4 regions of the Pseudarthrobacter sp. NPDC058329 genome follow, and region 2 is predicted to be linked to each of the others. Evidence: riboswitches for the same ligand, from Rfam matches in the RefSeq annotation. Region 2 holds a riboswitch; each other region holds the start of a gene.
The links. A riboswitch is a leader RNA that binds a small molecule or an ion and turns the genes downstream of it on or off. The one in region 2 is predicted to bind thiamine pyrophosphate.
Positions count from the first base shown of each region.

Region 1: it holds a riboswitch for thiamine pyrophosphate, as region 2 does, so the genes downstream of both, thiC (phosphomethylpyrimidine synthase ThiC) here and thiD (bifunctional hydroxymethylpyrimidine kinase/phosphomethylpyrimidine kinase) in region 2, are expected to answer to the same signal.
Region 3: it holds a riboswitch for thiamine pyrophosphate, as region 2 does, so the genes downstream of both, ACFVYC_RS01465 (FAD-dependent oxidoreductase) here and thiD (bifunctional hydroxymethylpyrimidine kinase/phosphomethylpyrimidine kinase) in region 2, are expected to answer to the same signal.
Region 4: it holds a riboswitch for thiamine pyrophosphate, as region 2 does, so the genes downstream of both, ACFVYC_RS05790 (ECF transporter S component) here and thiD (bifunctional hydroxymethylpyrimidine kinase/phosphomethylpyrimidine kinase) in region 2, are expected to answer to the same signal.

Region 1 is NZ_JBHVZR010000001.1:615,788-619,312, reverse strand. Features, by position in the region: gene ACFVYC_RS02885 (amidohydrolase family protein) at 1-1,054, opposite strand, end outside; TPP riboswitch at 1,152-1,259, shown strand; gene thiC (phosphomethylpyrimidine synthase ThiC) at 1,291-3,075, shown strand; gene ACFVYC_RS02875 (alpha/beta fold hydrolase) at 3,080-3,525, opposite strand, start outside.
Region 2 is NZ_JBHVZR010000001.1:717,355-720,879, forward strand. Features, by position in the region: gene ACFVYC_RS03405 (Rne/Rng family ribonuclease) at 1-1,161, shown strand, start outside; TPP riboswitch at 1,338-1,435, shown strand; gene thiD (bifunctional hydroxymethylpyrimidine kinase/phosphomethylpyrimidine kinase) at 1,444-2,967, shown strand; gene rplU (50S ribosomal protein L21) at 3,231-3,525, shown strand, end outside.
Region 3 is NZ_JBHVZR010000001.1:293,954-297,478, forward strand. Features, by position in the region: gene ACFVYC_RS01455 (RNB domain-containing ribonuclease) at 1-366, opposite strand, end outside; gene thiE (thiamine phosphate synthase) at 478-1,206, opposite strand; TPP riboswitch at 1,234-1,352, shown strand; gene ACFVYC_RS01465 (FAD-dependent oxidoreductase) at 1,345-2,703, shown strand; gene thiS (sulfur carrier protein ThiS) at 2,700-2,936, shown strand; gene ACFVYC_RS01475 (thiazole synthase) at 2,941-3,525, shown strand, end outside.
Region 4 is NZ_JBHVZR010000002.1:283,901-287,425, forward strand. Features, by position in the region: gene ACFVYC_RS05785 (ABC transporter ATP-binding protein) at 1-1,157, opposite strand, end outside; gene ACFVYC_RS05790 (ECF transporter S component) at 1,157-1,780, opposite strand; TPP riboswitch at 1,836-1,976, opposite strand; gene ACFVYC_RS05795 (heme-degrading domain-containing protein) at 2,049-2,591, shown strand; gene ACFVYC_RS05800 (hypothetical protein) at 2,678-2,887, shown strand; gene ACFVYC_RS05805 (DUF4383 domain-containing protein) at 3,019-3,489, shown strand.

The DNA.
Region 1 (3,525 bases), 100 kb from region 2:
CGTGTGCCAGCCCGCTGATTGTTTCCGGCACCTTCCGCGGATCCTCCCGGCACAGCACAACGTCGGCGCGGGCCCCCTCCTGCAGGCATTCCACCCCCAACCACTTCCGGGCGGCCCAACTGGCGGCGTCAAGGGCGGCGGCAATCGGCAGGCCGGCCCTGTGGAGGGCAAGGATTTCATCCGCGATCCTGCCATGACGGATGACGCTGCCGGCATCGGTACCGGCGTAAATTGTCACCCCTGCTTCGTACGCCTCCAGCACCCGCTCTGCCCGGCGCTCCCACAAGGCGCGCATGTGTGCGGCGTACCGGGGAAACTTGTTCTCTGCCTGGACGGCGATGTCCGGGAACGTTGCGATGTTGATCAGGGTGGGCACAATGGGAACGCCTTGCTCCGCAAACCGCGGGAGGTGCCGTGGCAGGAGGCCGGTGGCGTGTTCGATGCAGTCGATGCCGGCGTCCAGCATCTGGTCCAGCGTGTCTTCGGCGAAGCAATGGGCGGTGATCCGGGCGCCTTCGTCGTGCACCGCCTGGACGGCGTCCCTGACGACGGCGGCAGGGAACGACGCCGCGAGGTCACCGGCGTCGCGGTCGATCCAGTCCCCCACGAGCTTGACCCAGCCGTCGCCGTCGCGTGCCTGCTTCCGGACGGCTTCCACCAAACCGTCCGGTTCCACTTCCTCAGCGAAGCCCCGGAGGTACCGGCGGGTCCTGGCGACATGCCTGCCGGCGCGGATCAGCACCGGGGCATTCCTGCTGTCCTGCAGGAAGCGGGTGTCCGCGGGGGAACCGGCGTCCCGCACCAGCAGTGTGCCCGCGTTCAGGTCGGTCCGGGCCTGTTCCTCCGCCGTAGCCGAGTCCACTGCGCCGCCGGGCCCCAGGCCGATATGGCAGTGGGCGTCAACGAACCCCGGCAGCACCCAGCCGTCCAGGATCGTGTCCGGTTCCCCGGCCGGCCGGTGGAACGTGAGCCTGCCGTCGACGGACCAGAGCCCGCGCTCCTCGCTGTCCGGCCCGGTCAGGACCGTCCCTGTGAACTGGATGATTTGTGCCATGGATTTTGCCTCTCTCCCGCCCGGACAGGCTAGCACCACCCGACGTGGCAGTGTCCCGCTGCGTCCTCCACGTCCGCCGGGGGTTGTGGTAGCTTCGTTGTGACCACACGGGTGCCCCTGCAGGGGCTGAGATCGGGCTGAGGCAGCCTGCGACCGTTGAACCTGTCCGGGTAATGCCGGCGAAGGAAGTGAAGTATTCCTTGAGTGCACCAAATGAACAGCTGAGCCCTGCCCAAATGCAGTCCGGCGCGGCAGACGGCCAGGACCAGCAACCTGTCACCCAGTCCCTGAAGTCACACTCGCTGGCTTTCATCGAGGACGCGCAGTCAGGCATCAGGGTGCCCGTCACCGAGATAGCCCTGGAGCCCTCGCTCAACGGTGAGGCCAACGGCCCCTTCCGTACCTATCGCACGGCCGGACCGGGCAGCGACCCCGTTCGTGGCCTCGCCCCTTTCCGGTCGGAATGGATAGCCGCCCGTGGGGATACGGAATCCTACGGCGGCCGTGGACGGAACCTGCTCGACGACGGCCGCTCCGCAGTCCGCCGCGGGGCTGCCAGCGCTGAGTGGAAGGGCGCACGGCCGACGCCCCGCCGCGCCGTCGAAGGCAAGACAGTGACTCAGATGCACTACGCCCGGCAGGGCGTCATCACACCGGAAATGCGGTTCGTGGCGTTGCGCGAAAACTGCGACGTGGAGCTGGTGCGGAGCGAACTGGCGGCAGGCCGGGCCATCATCCCCAACAACATCAACCACCCTGAATCCGAGCCAATGATCATCGGCAAGGCCTTCCTGGTGAAGATCAACGCCAACATCGGCAACTCGGCAGTCACCAGTTCCATCGCCGAAGAGGTGGACAAGCTGCAATGGGCCACCTCGTGGGGTGCCGACACTGTGATGGACCTTTCCACGGGCGATGACATCCACACCACCAGGGAATGGATCATCCGCAACTCGCCGGTTCCGATCGGCACCGTCCCCATCTACCAGGCCCTTGAAAAGGTCAACGGCGAAGCAAATGCGCTGACGTGGGAAATCTTCCGCGACACAGTCATGGAACAGTGCGAACAGGGCGTGGACTACATGACCATCCACGCCGGCGTCCTGCTCCGGTACGTTCCCCTGACCGCGAACCGGGTGACTGGCATCGTGTCCCGCGGCGGGTCGATCATGGCCGGCTGGTGCCTCGCGCATCATCGGGAAAATTTCCTTTACACACACTTCGATGAGCTCTGCGAAATCTTCGCCAGGTACGACGTCGCGTTTTCACTCGGCGACGGGCTGCGTCCGGGGGCAACGGCGGACGCCAACGATGCCGCGCAGTTCGCCGAGCTGGACACACTGGCCGAGCTGACGCAGCGTGCCTGGGAATACGACGTGCAGGTGATGGTGGAGGGCCCCGGCCACATTCCGTTCCACCTGGTCCGGGAAAACGTGGAACGCCAGCAGGAGCTGTGCAAGGGCGCGCCGTTCTACACGCTGGGGCCGCTCGTTACCGACGTGGCGCCGGGGTATGACCACATCACTTCGGCCATCGGCGCCACGGAGATCGCCCGCTACGGCACCGCGATGCTCTGCTACGTCACCCCCAAGGAACATCTCGGGCTGCCGAACAAGGACGACGTCAAAACCGGGGTGATTACGTACAAGATCGCCGCGCACGCGGCAGACCTCGCCAAGGGCCATCCGGGCGCGCACGAACGTGATGATGCATTATCCAAGGCGCGCTTCGAGTTCCGCTGGCGGGACCAATTCGCTTTGTCCCTGGATCCGGTGACGGCCGAGGCCTTCCACGACGAAACCCTCCCGGCGGAACCTGCCAAGACCGCGCATTTCTGCTCCATGTGCGGTCCCAAATTCTGTTCCATGAGGATCAGCCAGGATATCCGGGACGAGTACGGTTCAGCGGAATCGCAGGCGGCCCTGGCGGCGATGGCCTCCGGCATGAGGGGCAAGAGCCAGGAATTCCTGGCCGCCGGCGGCAAGGTCTACCTTCCGGAACCGCGCGTCGCCACGGGCTGAGGCGCTAAGAGGCCCGTGCTGACTGGACCCGGCTGACGTCACTGAGGAAGGAGCGGATGATCCGGTCCCCTTCGCGGGAGTCGTGGGGCCGGTGCCCTCCCGCCGCCGTGCGGTGCAGGGCGCCGGTTTCCCGCAGGTAACCGGCAATCTCCTCATAGAGCGGCTCCCATCCCCCGGTCAGGACAAGGGTGGGGACGCCCGGAACTATGTGCAGCGGGGCCTCCCAGGAGGGGGCCTGAAGCCGGAGCCGCCGGGCGGAACGCTTCTCCTCCGCAGTGGCCGGCTGCTGCAGGTCCGTGGCGTAGACGCGCCGCACAAACTCACGCTGGAAGTCCTGGTCGCTCATTTGGTGCCGGACGTCGAACAGGGGCCGCATGAGGCCGATGTGGGCTGCCGTGGCCGGGAGTTCGGCGGTGAGCGACAGGCAGGCGGGTTCCACCAGTGTCAGCG
Region 2 (3,525 bases):
CGGGACATCGGCGGCATCATCGTCATCGACTTCATCGACATGGTCCTCGAATCCAACCGCGACCTCGTTCTCCGCCGCATGGTGGAATGCCTGGGCCGTGACCGCACTAAGCACCAGGTGGCCGAAGTGACGTCACTCGGCCTGGTCCAGATGACGCGTAAGCGGATGGGCACCGGGCTCCTGGAAGTATTCGGCGAGCAGTGTGAAACGTGCGCCGGCCGCGGCGTTGTCACCCACGACGACCCCGTGGAGCACCGGCGGGCCAACATCGTAGCCGCCGAGCACCACGTCCAGCGGTCCGACAGCCGGCCCGAAGCCCGCAGCGAAGGCCACCGCGCCGACGCCCAGCGCATCGACAGCAGCCAGCCCGGCGCCCGCCCGGACCGCAAGCGCCGGCGCGGCCGCGGGGGCCAGCAGCCTGAGGTTGCCCCGGCGGCTGCCGTCCACGTCCACACCGTCCAGCCCGACCCCTCGGACGCTGAGAGGCACGCCAAGGCTGAGGCCACCCGGCTGGCCCTTGCCAACATCGCCGCCGCCGCGCACGCAGCGCACCTGCACGACGACGAAGTGGCGGCAGCCAGGCAGGCGGCCGCTGACCAGGCGGCCCCTGCAGCGGAGGCTGTAAAACGCGACGACGAGGCGCGCCCGGCTGCCGTACTCACCTTCGGTGGGGAGAAGGTGGTGTTGCCGTTCGTTGAGCATGCAGAAGAGCAGCAGCAGAAGCCGGCCCTGACCCTGGACCGGCTCGCTGAAGCCTTCGCCCACCTCGGCCAGCCGGCGCCCGCTGAAATCCGGCTGGAGCAGGCAGAACCGGAGCAGAATCCTGCAGAGCCCGTGGAAGCGGTGCAGCCCGCGCAGGTGCCTGCCGTTGCGGCCGCTGCTGCAGCACCGGAAAAGGACTACACCGACCACACACTGGAGCAATCCCGGCAGCGCCGGCCGCGGCGCCACCGCAGTGCCAGCCGCGCCCAGGGAGCTGCCAACGAAACCACCGTGCAGCACCACGAGAGTGTGGCGGCAGCCAGCACAGGGCATACCCACGAGGCCAAGGCCCCGGAGCCGGCAGGCGCCGCGGGAGAGGCGGGCGCTGCAAAACCGGCCGCTAAGCCGGCAGAGGCGCCCATCATCCTCGGCGTCGGGGTTCCGGCCTCGGAACTCTAGGGGCCGCAAGTACGGATGCCCGGCCAGCCACAGCAGTGGCTGGCCGGGCATCGCGCGTTAACGCCACGGGATCCAAGGGCCGTGCGGGCCCCCAACCGGGCAGGGCAACCCAAAGGCAGGGTGGCTGGTCGCAAAGTGTCACCTTCGGTCCCCGCCTGGGAAAAAAGCTAGGCTGGGGAACCGACACGGGGTGCCGCGCAGAGGGCCGGCTGAGATTCACACCCGTTGAACCTGTCCGGCTAGCACCGGCGAAGGGATGTCTCTTTGTCTACGACTCTTGTAATGCCCACTGCCACCACGGCAACCTTCACTACGGCACCAACAACGCCAGGCCGGCCCATACCGCGGGTCCTTTCCATTGCCGGTTCCGATCCTTCCGGCGGCGCCGGCATCCAGGCCGACCTGAAAAGCATCGCCGCCCTTGGGGGCTACGGAATGGCTGCCGTCACTGCCCTGACCGCCCAGAACACGCGCGGCGTCAGGTCCGTGCACGTGCCCCCCGCAGCGTTCCTGGGTGAACAGCTGGATGCCATCAGTGACGACATCGGCATCGACGCCGTCAAAATCGGGATGCTGGGCAACGCCGAGGTCATCGAGGCGGTGGGTGCGTGGCTCCGGAAGGTGCGTCCCGCCGTCGTGGTCCTGGACCCGGTGATGGTTGCCACCAGCGGGGACCGGCTCCTGCAGGAGTCCGCGGAAGCGGCACTGCGCGGGCTCCTGCCGCTGGCACACCTCATCACCCCGAACCTGGCGGAGCTCGCCATGCTGGTTGGCGGGGAACTGCAGGACAGCTGGGACGGTGCGCTGGCACAAGGCCGCGCCCTTGCCACTGCGACCGGTACAACAGTGCTGGTCAAGGGCGGCCACCTGGCTGGCAACGAGTGCCCCGATGCGCTCGTTAACACCGCTGGCCTGCTGACCGGCGAAGTGGTGGTGGTGTCGGGGGACCGGCTGGCAACGCGGAACAGCCACGGCACCGGCTGTTCACTGTCCTCTGCCATGGCAACCGCCCACGCGCGGCTGGGGGACTGGGAGGCGTCACTCCGGGAAGTCAAACCCTGGCTGGCCGGGGCCCTGGAGGCATCCGAAAAACTGGAGGTGGGAACCGGCAACGGACCGGTGCACCACTTCCACCACCTGCAGCCGCTGCCCTCCGAAGGCAGCTTCGCCGCACAACTGTGGGCTGAGGCGCAGCCGGACCTGGACGACATCTATGCCCTGGACTTCATCCGCAACCTGGCCTCGGGCAGCCTCCAGGAGCAGGAATTCGGGTACTACCTCGCCCAGGACGCCATCTACCTCAACGGCTATTCCCGGGTTCTGGCCAGGGCGAGTGCGCTGGCGCCTACCGAGGCCGAGCAGCTCTTCTGGGCTGCTTCTGCCGGGCAGTGCCTGGAGGTCGAGTCAGAACTCCACCGTTCCTGGCTGAGCACGCGGACGGTCCAGCCCCGGCTGGGCCCCGTGACCAAGTCCTACGTGGACCACCTGACGGCGGCATCGGCGTCGGGCAGTTACGCGGTCCTGGCGGCGGCCGTGCTGCCCTGCTTCTGGCTCTACGCGGAGGTGGGGGCCACGCTCCACGCCCAGTTCGTTGCCGCCGGTGAGCCCTCAACACACCCTTACGCGGACTGGCTGCGCACCTATGCAGACGAAGAATTCGCAGCCGCCACCCGCAGGGCTATTGCCATAGTGGATGAAGCGGGCCGCAAGGCTTCCGCCGCGGACCGGGCCGCCATGTTGACGGCGTTCAAGCAGTCCTGCCGCCTCGAAGTGGACTTCTTCGACGCGCCGCGCATCCACTCCTGACCATGCAAAGGCGGCGCAACCGGTACTATGGTGGGGCACGGTGCGGACGCCGGAGTTGAGCTGTGGTACCTATCACAGTGAACCCGCCGGAACCAGCCTCATTTGCGGCCGAAGACAAAATTAGCGTATTCTAGATCTTCGGTGCTTACGCCAACACTTGGGTTATGACCCCACGGCGTTGAGGCACAGCGAGAAACCAGGCTTTTATTGGCCGGTTCCGCACGCAAATTTAGTAATAAACGTCGAGAGAAGTGAGTTCCCAAGTGGTGTACGCGATTGTCCGCGCAGGCGGCCGCCAAGAGAAGGTTTCCGTTGGAGACTTCGTTACCCTGAACCGCGTCGCCGGTGGAGCTGGCAGCACCATTCAGCTGCCCGCACTGCTCCTGGTCGATGGTGACAAGATCACCACCGCCGCTGCTGACCTGGCCAAGGTAACTGTTACTGCTGAGATCCTGAACGACCTCCGTGGTCCGAAGATTGTGATCCAGAAGTTCAAGAACAAGACCGGTTACAAGAAGCGCCAGGGTCACCGCCAGGAACTGACCAAGGTCAAGATCA
Region 3 (3,525 bases), 420 kb from region 2:
GATGCGCCCGTCGGGCGCATAGAAGGTCTGGCCCCGGCGGCGGGTTTCCGCGTCCAGTGGCCCGCCGGGGGTCACAAAGGCAGGGACATCGGCAATGGCGTACAGCACGTGGTACCCGTCGCCGTCGGGCTCTATGAACAGGGCCTGGTCCAGGTCCGTGGATGATGCCGGATCGATGGTGATGAATTCGACGCCGGTGAGGTCGTGGTCAGGGAGCTGCAGGGATTCAACTGCAGCTTTCGCGTCAGCCACCGCCTCCTCAGGGTAGGCGCCGGGCAGCTCAAGCTCGGTCCGCAGGGCACCCAGGGCAGCCTCGAGCGCGTTGTTGTGCTCATGGACGTTGGGAGCCAGCCGATGGTGTGACACGAAAATCAGCCTAGCCCGAATTCCCGCCATAGTGCAGGCATCGGCCCGGAGTGCCGTCCTGCCAGGCCCTGGGCGCCACAGCCCGCCGTCCAGCCCCCCGGAGGTGCAACGTCAGGAGTTGGGTGCGTCCAGGGCAGCGAGCAGCGAGGCTGCGGCGGCTGCGGGATCGCTGGCCTCCGTAATGGCGCGGACCACCACAATCCTGCGTGCGCCTGCGTCCACCACTTGTTCCACGTTGCGGTGGTCGATGCCGCCGATTGCGAACCAGGGAACGCCGTCGTCGGACGGTCCTTCCTGCCGCGCAGCTTCGGCGGCGTACCTCACCAGGTCAAGTCCCACGGCCGCCCGCCCGGGCTTGGTGGGTGTGGCCCACACCGGGCCCACGCAGAAGTAGTCCAGCCCGGCGGGGCCGGCCGCCGCAGCCAGGGCGGAGTCCACCTGTTCCGGTGCATGGCTGGACAGGCCGATGGCCGCGTTGCCGTTGAGCAGCGTGCGCGCAGCGTCCAGGGGCAGGTCCTTTTGGCCGATGTGGAAGACCGGCGCGCCGGACAGGACGGCGATGTCCGCCCGGTCGTTGACGGCCCACAGCCGGCCGTGCCGCTCTGCCGCCTCCTTGAGGACCGCCAGGAGTTCCAGCTCTTCGGCTGCCTCGATGGTCTTATCCCGAAGCTGGATGATGTCCACCCCGCCGGCGAACGCCGCATCAACGAACTCCGCGAAGCCGCCGCGGTCCTTGCGGGCATCGGTGCAAAGGTAAAGGCGGGCGGCGCTGAGGCCGTTGCTGACCTTGGCGCTGCTGAGGACTTCGGTGCCGGCGGCAGGGGTTCTGGACACATTCATGGGGAAAAGCCTAGTTCCTCTACACTTGCCTCGTACTGCGGGAGCCCGCGGCAGCTGTCACAAAGCGCCGGGCTGAGAGGGCGTCAGAGCCGACCGCTTGACCTGATCCGGTTAATGCCGGCGTAGGGAAGGAGACACATGAGTGCATCATGGGACAGCCCTCCGGGCAGCCCGCGCAGGCGTGCGGACAGCATCATCGAGGCCGACGTGGCAGTCATCGGCGGCGGAGTTATCGGCCACAGCATCGCCTGGGAGGCGAAGCGCTCCGGCCGCACCGTGGTGGTCATCGACGACGCCCCGGGCTCCGGCGCCAGCTGGGCTGCCGCCGGGATGTTGGCTCCGGTGAGCGAGCTGCATTACCAGGAGCAGGATCTCCTGGACTTCATGCTGGACGCCTCCGCCCGCTGGCCGGCCTTCGCCGCCGGACTCACGGCAGCGTCAGGGGCAGACCCGGGATACATCACGACGCCGACCCTCGCCGTGGGTGCCGACGCCGCCGACCGCCGGGCACTGATGGACCTGCGCGCCGTCCAGCAGGCAAACGGCCTGGCCGTTGAGCCGCTCACGGTCCGCGACGCACGAAAACGCGAGCCCCTGCTCAGCCCGGGGATCGCGTGCGCGCTGGACACACCGGCCGACCACCAGGTGGACCCGAGGCTGCTGGTCGCCTGCCTGCAGACCGCATTGGCCGGCGACGGCGCGGCGGACAAAGGCGGGAACAATAACGGAGCCGGAGGGCAGGGCACTGCAGCAGCCGGCGCCGTCGACGGCTATGCGGTCCTGGCCAGGGCAGCCGGGCTGGTTTGGCAGGACGGAGCGGTGGCCGGAGTTCGCCTCGCGGGCGGCGGAACGGTGCTGGCCGCCGAAACTGTAGTGGCGAACGGGCTCCACGCAGGAGCGCTGGAAGCATTGCCCGCTGATTTGCGCCTGCCGTTGCGGCCCGTTTACGGGGACATCCTGCGGCTCGCCGTGCCCCGGCATCTGCAGCCGCTGGTCACGTCCACCGTCCGCGGGCTGGTGCGCGGCGTACCGGTGTATATCGTGCCGCGCCGGGACGGCACTGTGGTGATCGGGGCAACCCAGCGTGAGGACGCGCCGTCGGCCACGGATGCCGTGTCTGCCGGGGGCGTGTACCAGCTCCTCCGCGACGCGCAGGTGCTGGTTCCCGCCGTGGCCGAACTCGAACTGCTGGAGGCCACTGCCCGAGCCCGGCCCGGAACTCCGGACAACGCGCCGCTGCTCGGGCGGGTTCCCGCCGCTGGCGGGAAGGGCGCCCGGGACTCCGGATACATAGCCGGGCTCATCATCGCCAGCGGGTTCTTTCGCCACGGAGTCCTGCTGGCGCCTGCCGCCGCCGCCGTCTGCCGGGAACTCCTGGACGGGCAAATGGACGCCCGCTGGGCCGCGTTCAACCCGGACCGCTTTTCAACCAGTCCGGGTGCCCGCCTGACCACTGCCCGCCTTAGCCACACACCGCCCACGAAGGAAACAGCATGAACATCACCTTGAACGGAACCCCGCACCTTGTGCCCGAGGGGGCCTCCATCACAGTGCTCGTCAGCCAGGTCACCGGGCGCCCGCTCGCGGCCAGCGGCCAGGCCAGCGACGGCCGGAAGCTTGGCGTTGCCGTGGCGCACAATTCCCAGGTGGTGCCGCGAAGCCAGTGGTTTGCCACCGCGCTCGCGGACGGCGACGACGTTGAGCTCGTTACGGCAGTACAGGGAGGCTGACACCATGACCGAAACCATCACCACCCCAAACCTGGCAGGCCACGACGACCCGCTGGTGATTGACGGCGTCGCACTTGCCTCGCGGCTCATTATGGGCACTGGCGGCGCGCCCAGCCTGGACGGCCTGGGCGCGGCCCTCCTCGCCTCCGGGACGGGACTGACCACGGTGGCAATGCGGCGGTATTCCAACGCGGAGACGGGCTCGCTCTTCCAGCTGCTGGTGGACCACGGCATCCGCGTGCTGCCCAACACGGCAGGCTGCTTCACCGCGCGGGACGCCGTGCTGACCGCAGAACTCGCGCGTGAGGCGCTGGAGACCGACTGGGTGAAGCTGGAAGTCATTGCTGACGAGCACACCCTGCTGCCGGACGCCGTCGAACTGGTGGACGCCACGGAACAACTCGTCAACCGGGGTTTCAAGGTTTTTGCGTACACCAACGATGACCCTGTCCTGGCGCTGCGGCTCGAGAACCTCGGGGCCACCGCAGTGATGCCGCTCGGGGCGCCGATCGGTACCGGACTGGGCATCCTGAACCCGCACAACATTGAACTGATTGTGTCCCGCGCCTCAGTGCCGGTGGTCCTGGAC
Region 4 (3,525 bases), on a different contig from region 2:
GTGCCCACACGCTCAATCAACTGCTCCGCTTTCCACCCGTACGGGTCGATTCCCCCGCCCCTGCTGAGTGCCAGGGTGGCGGAAACCTTCCCGTCGACAGGCTCCAGCAGCCCGGCGAGGGTCAGCGCAAAGGTGGACTTTCCTGCCCCGTTGGGCCCGGTAATTGCCAGCGACTGCCCTGCACGGACCTGCGCGGAAATCCCCTGTTGCACCGGCACCGGCGGCAGCTTCCGGAAGCCCTTGCGGCGGGCACGTTGCCGCGATACGGCCAGTTGCTCGGCGGCAAGCAGCAGGTCCCCGGCACCGGGGCCCGGATCGGACGCGCGGTCACGGGTAGCGGGGACGTAGCCGGGCACCCAGACCCCGGCTTCGATGAGCATGCTCCGGGCTTCGCTGAGCACCTGATCCGGCGGCCCGTCCAGGAGCACGGCCGGATCGGCAGAAGATCCCGGCTGCAGCACCACAATGCGGTCCACCAGGTCCTTCCACACGGCCACGCGGTGTTCCACCACCACCAGGGTTGCCCCGGTCTTGTCGAGGCAACGGCCAACGGCGTCGCGCACCTCCACCACCCCGGCGGGGTCCAGGTTGGCCGTGGGCTCATCCAGGAGAATCAGCCCGGGCCGCATGGCAAGGATGCCCGCGAGCGCCAGCCGCTGTTTCTGGCCACCGGACAGCTCCGACGTCGGGTGGTCCAGCGGCAGGTGGGAGAGCCCGACGTCGTCCAGCGCCTCGTGCACGCGGGTCCAGATGTCGTCGCGGGGCACGGCCAGATTCTCGGCACCGAAGGCGACGTCGTCGCCGACCCGCGAGAGGACCACCTGGGTCTCCGGGTCCTGCTGCATCAGTCCCGCCCGGCCGCGCTGCCCGCGGGGGGAGGCGCCGTCAATCAGCAGCGAACCCGACTCGTCGGAATCGCCCGCCTCGCCGTCGTCGTCGTTCGCATCGCCCAGCACCCCTGCCAACGCATGCAGGAGCGTGGACTTGCCCGCTCCGGACGGGCCAAGAAGAAGCACGCGCTCGCCCGGCTGGATGTCGAGGTCAAGGGCACGGACAGCCGGCTTGGACCGGCCGCCGTGCCGCCAGCCCCAGCCGCGGGCGGCGACTGCAGCCGGCCGCGCCGCCACCGAGGCGCCGTGCACGGAAGGAGCAGTCATCAGGAGAAGACGGGCTCCGTTGCTGCCTTGCGCGACGCAAAGGAGCCCAGGACTCCTGTCTTCGCCAGCGCGCGCGTGGCGATCCAGGACAGTGCTCCGGCGATCACGGCACCCGAAACGGCGGTAAAGATGATGTACGCCAGCTTGTCCCCGCCGGAGTAGGCGATGTTCCAGCCCCAGGGCGCGAAGGAGTCATTGAGGCCGCAGAAAAGCCCGGCAGCGGCGCCGGCGAGCAGGGATACCGGCAGGTTGAACTTCCGGTACACGAAGATGGCGAAGATGATCTCGGCGCCGAGGCCCTGGACAAACCCGGAGAACAGAACGGACGCGCCGTACTGCGAACCCATCAGCAGTTCGCCGGTGGCCGCAACGGTCTCGCAGAACAGCGCTGCGCCCGGCTTGCGGATGATGAGCATGCCCAGCACGGCCGGGATCATCCAGCCGCCGGCCAGCAATCCGGTGAGCGGCGGGTAGAGGGCGTTCATGGGCGCCGAGACTGCGGCCGCCCCCTGGGACCAGGCCCAGAAGATGACGCCGCCGGCGATGGCGATCAATGCTGCCACCACGATGTCCACGACGCGCCAGGACCTGCTGGTGGTCTTCTTGATTGCTGTAGTTGCCATGCAATTCCTCCTGAGGAACAGGAGGGGAAAGCACGGCAACGGCACGCCGCTGCGGTGCTTCGAGAACTCGACTCCCTTGCGCCGGTACTAACCGGATCAGGTTCGAGGGTCTGCGGCTGTCCGCACTCTCAGCGCCCACCTGCGGATCCTGGCTTGGCCAGTGATGCCCGACGGCGGCGCTCCCCTGTCGTTAATAGTTTCTGTGGGTAAATAATCGCCCTGGTGGGCGGGGTCCAGTTTACACCGGAGGAGGGGTAGATTGTGGGCCATGACTGCCAATTCCCCGCATGTGACCGAGTTCGATCCGGATTCCGATGACATCCAGCCGGAAGGATCACTCCAAGCACTGATTGCCCGGATTGAGGGCGAAATCCGGGAGCTCCAATTGCCCGGCTTCTCCATGGACGATGCACTGAACCTGGGTCTGCTGCTCGTGGAGTTCGGTAAGGAGGGCCAGTTTCCCATCGCGATAGACATCACCAAGGGAGAGCAGGTCCTGTTCCACGTTGCCCTGGCCGGTGCCACCCCGGACAACGAGCACTGGATCCGTGCCAAGCAGCGGACCGCGGCCCGTTACGAGGTGCCCTCCTTGCTGGTGGGGCTGCGCGCCCGGGTCCGCGGTGGACGGATTGAAGACCACGCCTGGTTCGATCAGTCGCGGTATGCCGCTCACGGCGGCTCCTTTCCCGTGTACGTTGCCGGGGTGGGCGCAGTCGCTACAGTGACGGTTTCGGGGCTTCCCCAGGTGCAGGACCATGACCTTGTGGTCCAGGCCCTGCGCGAAATCCGCAGGTCCATGAAGTCGGAGTAACGCCTGGGTCAACCACCGTAATGGACCCCCTGGAACGCCCGGAGTACATTCAAAGCAGGTGGCGGAAGTTTCAAAGGAGGGGCGCCATGCTCGGTAATGCAGCCGACAACCAGGTGCGGGCGGCGGTGGACAAGGCCGCGGAGGAAATGATCTACATCGGCCCGGACCACCCCTACTATCCCCTGCTGGCGGAACTGGTGTCCGCCGTCGGGAGGGCCTGGCAACAGGGGTACGAGCATGGCCGCCACGGCGGGCACCATTCAAACCCCTACGTGTGGAGCACCTCGGAGGGTTGAGGGGCCACCAGCGGCTGCGGGAGCTGCAGCCAGCGGCCGGGAAGACGGGTCCAACAGCAAAATGGACGCACTTAGCTTAAATTAGTAATCATGCTTACTATGTTGTCTCCAGGCTTTTGAGGAGACAGGTCATGACAGTCAGCACCCGCGCCACCGGAGCGAGGACAGGCCTGCAAACGGCGGCCCTCGCAACGGGCGGCGTCTTCCTGCTGGTGGGTGTCGTAGGGTTCATCCCCGGAATCACCAGCAATTACGGAGCAATGGGTATGGCCGGGCACGGCTCGAGATCCTTGCTCATGGGCGTTTTCCAAGTTTCAGTCCTGCACAACGTGGTGCACCTGGCCTTCGGGGTGGCTGGCACGCTGCTTGCGAGGACACACCAACAGGCAAGGAGCTACCTCATCTACGGGGGAGTCATCTACCTGGTTCTCTGGCTGTACGGCCTCCTGGTGGGCGATGAGACCCCGGCCAACTTTGTCCCCCTTAACGGCGCTGACAACTGGCTGCACCTTGCCCTGGGCCTGGCCATGATCATTCTCGCCATCCTGCTGTCCCCGCGGACCACCTCACGCCGCAGCCGCGAACGCGACCTGAACGCCTAGCCTTAACCAAAGCCGCCACCGTCGACGGTGCAGCAC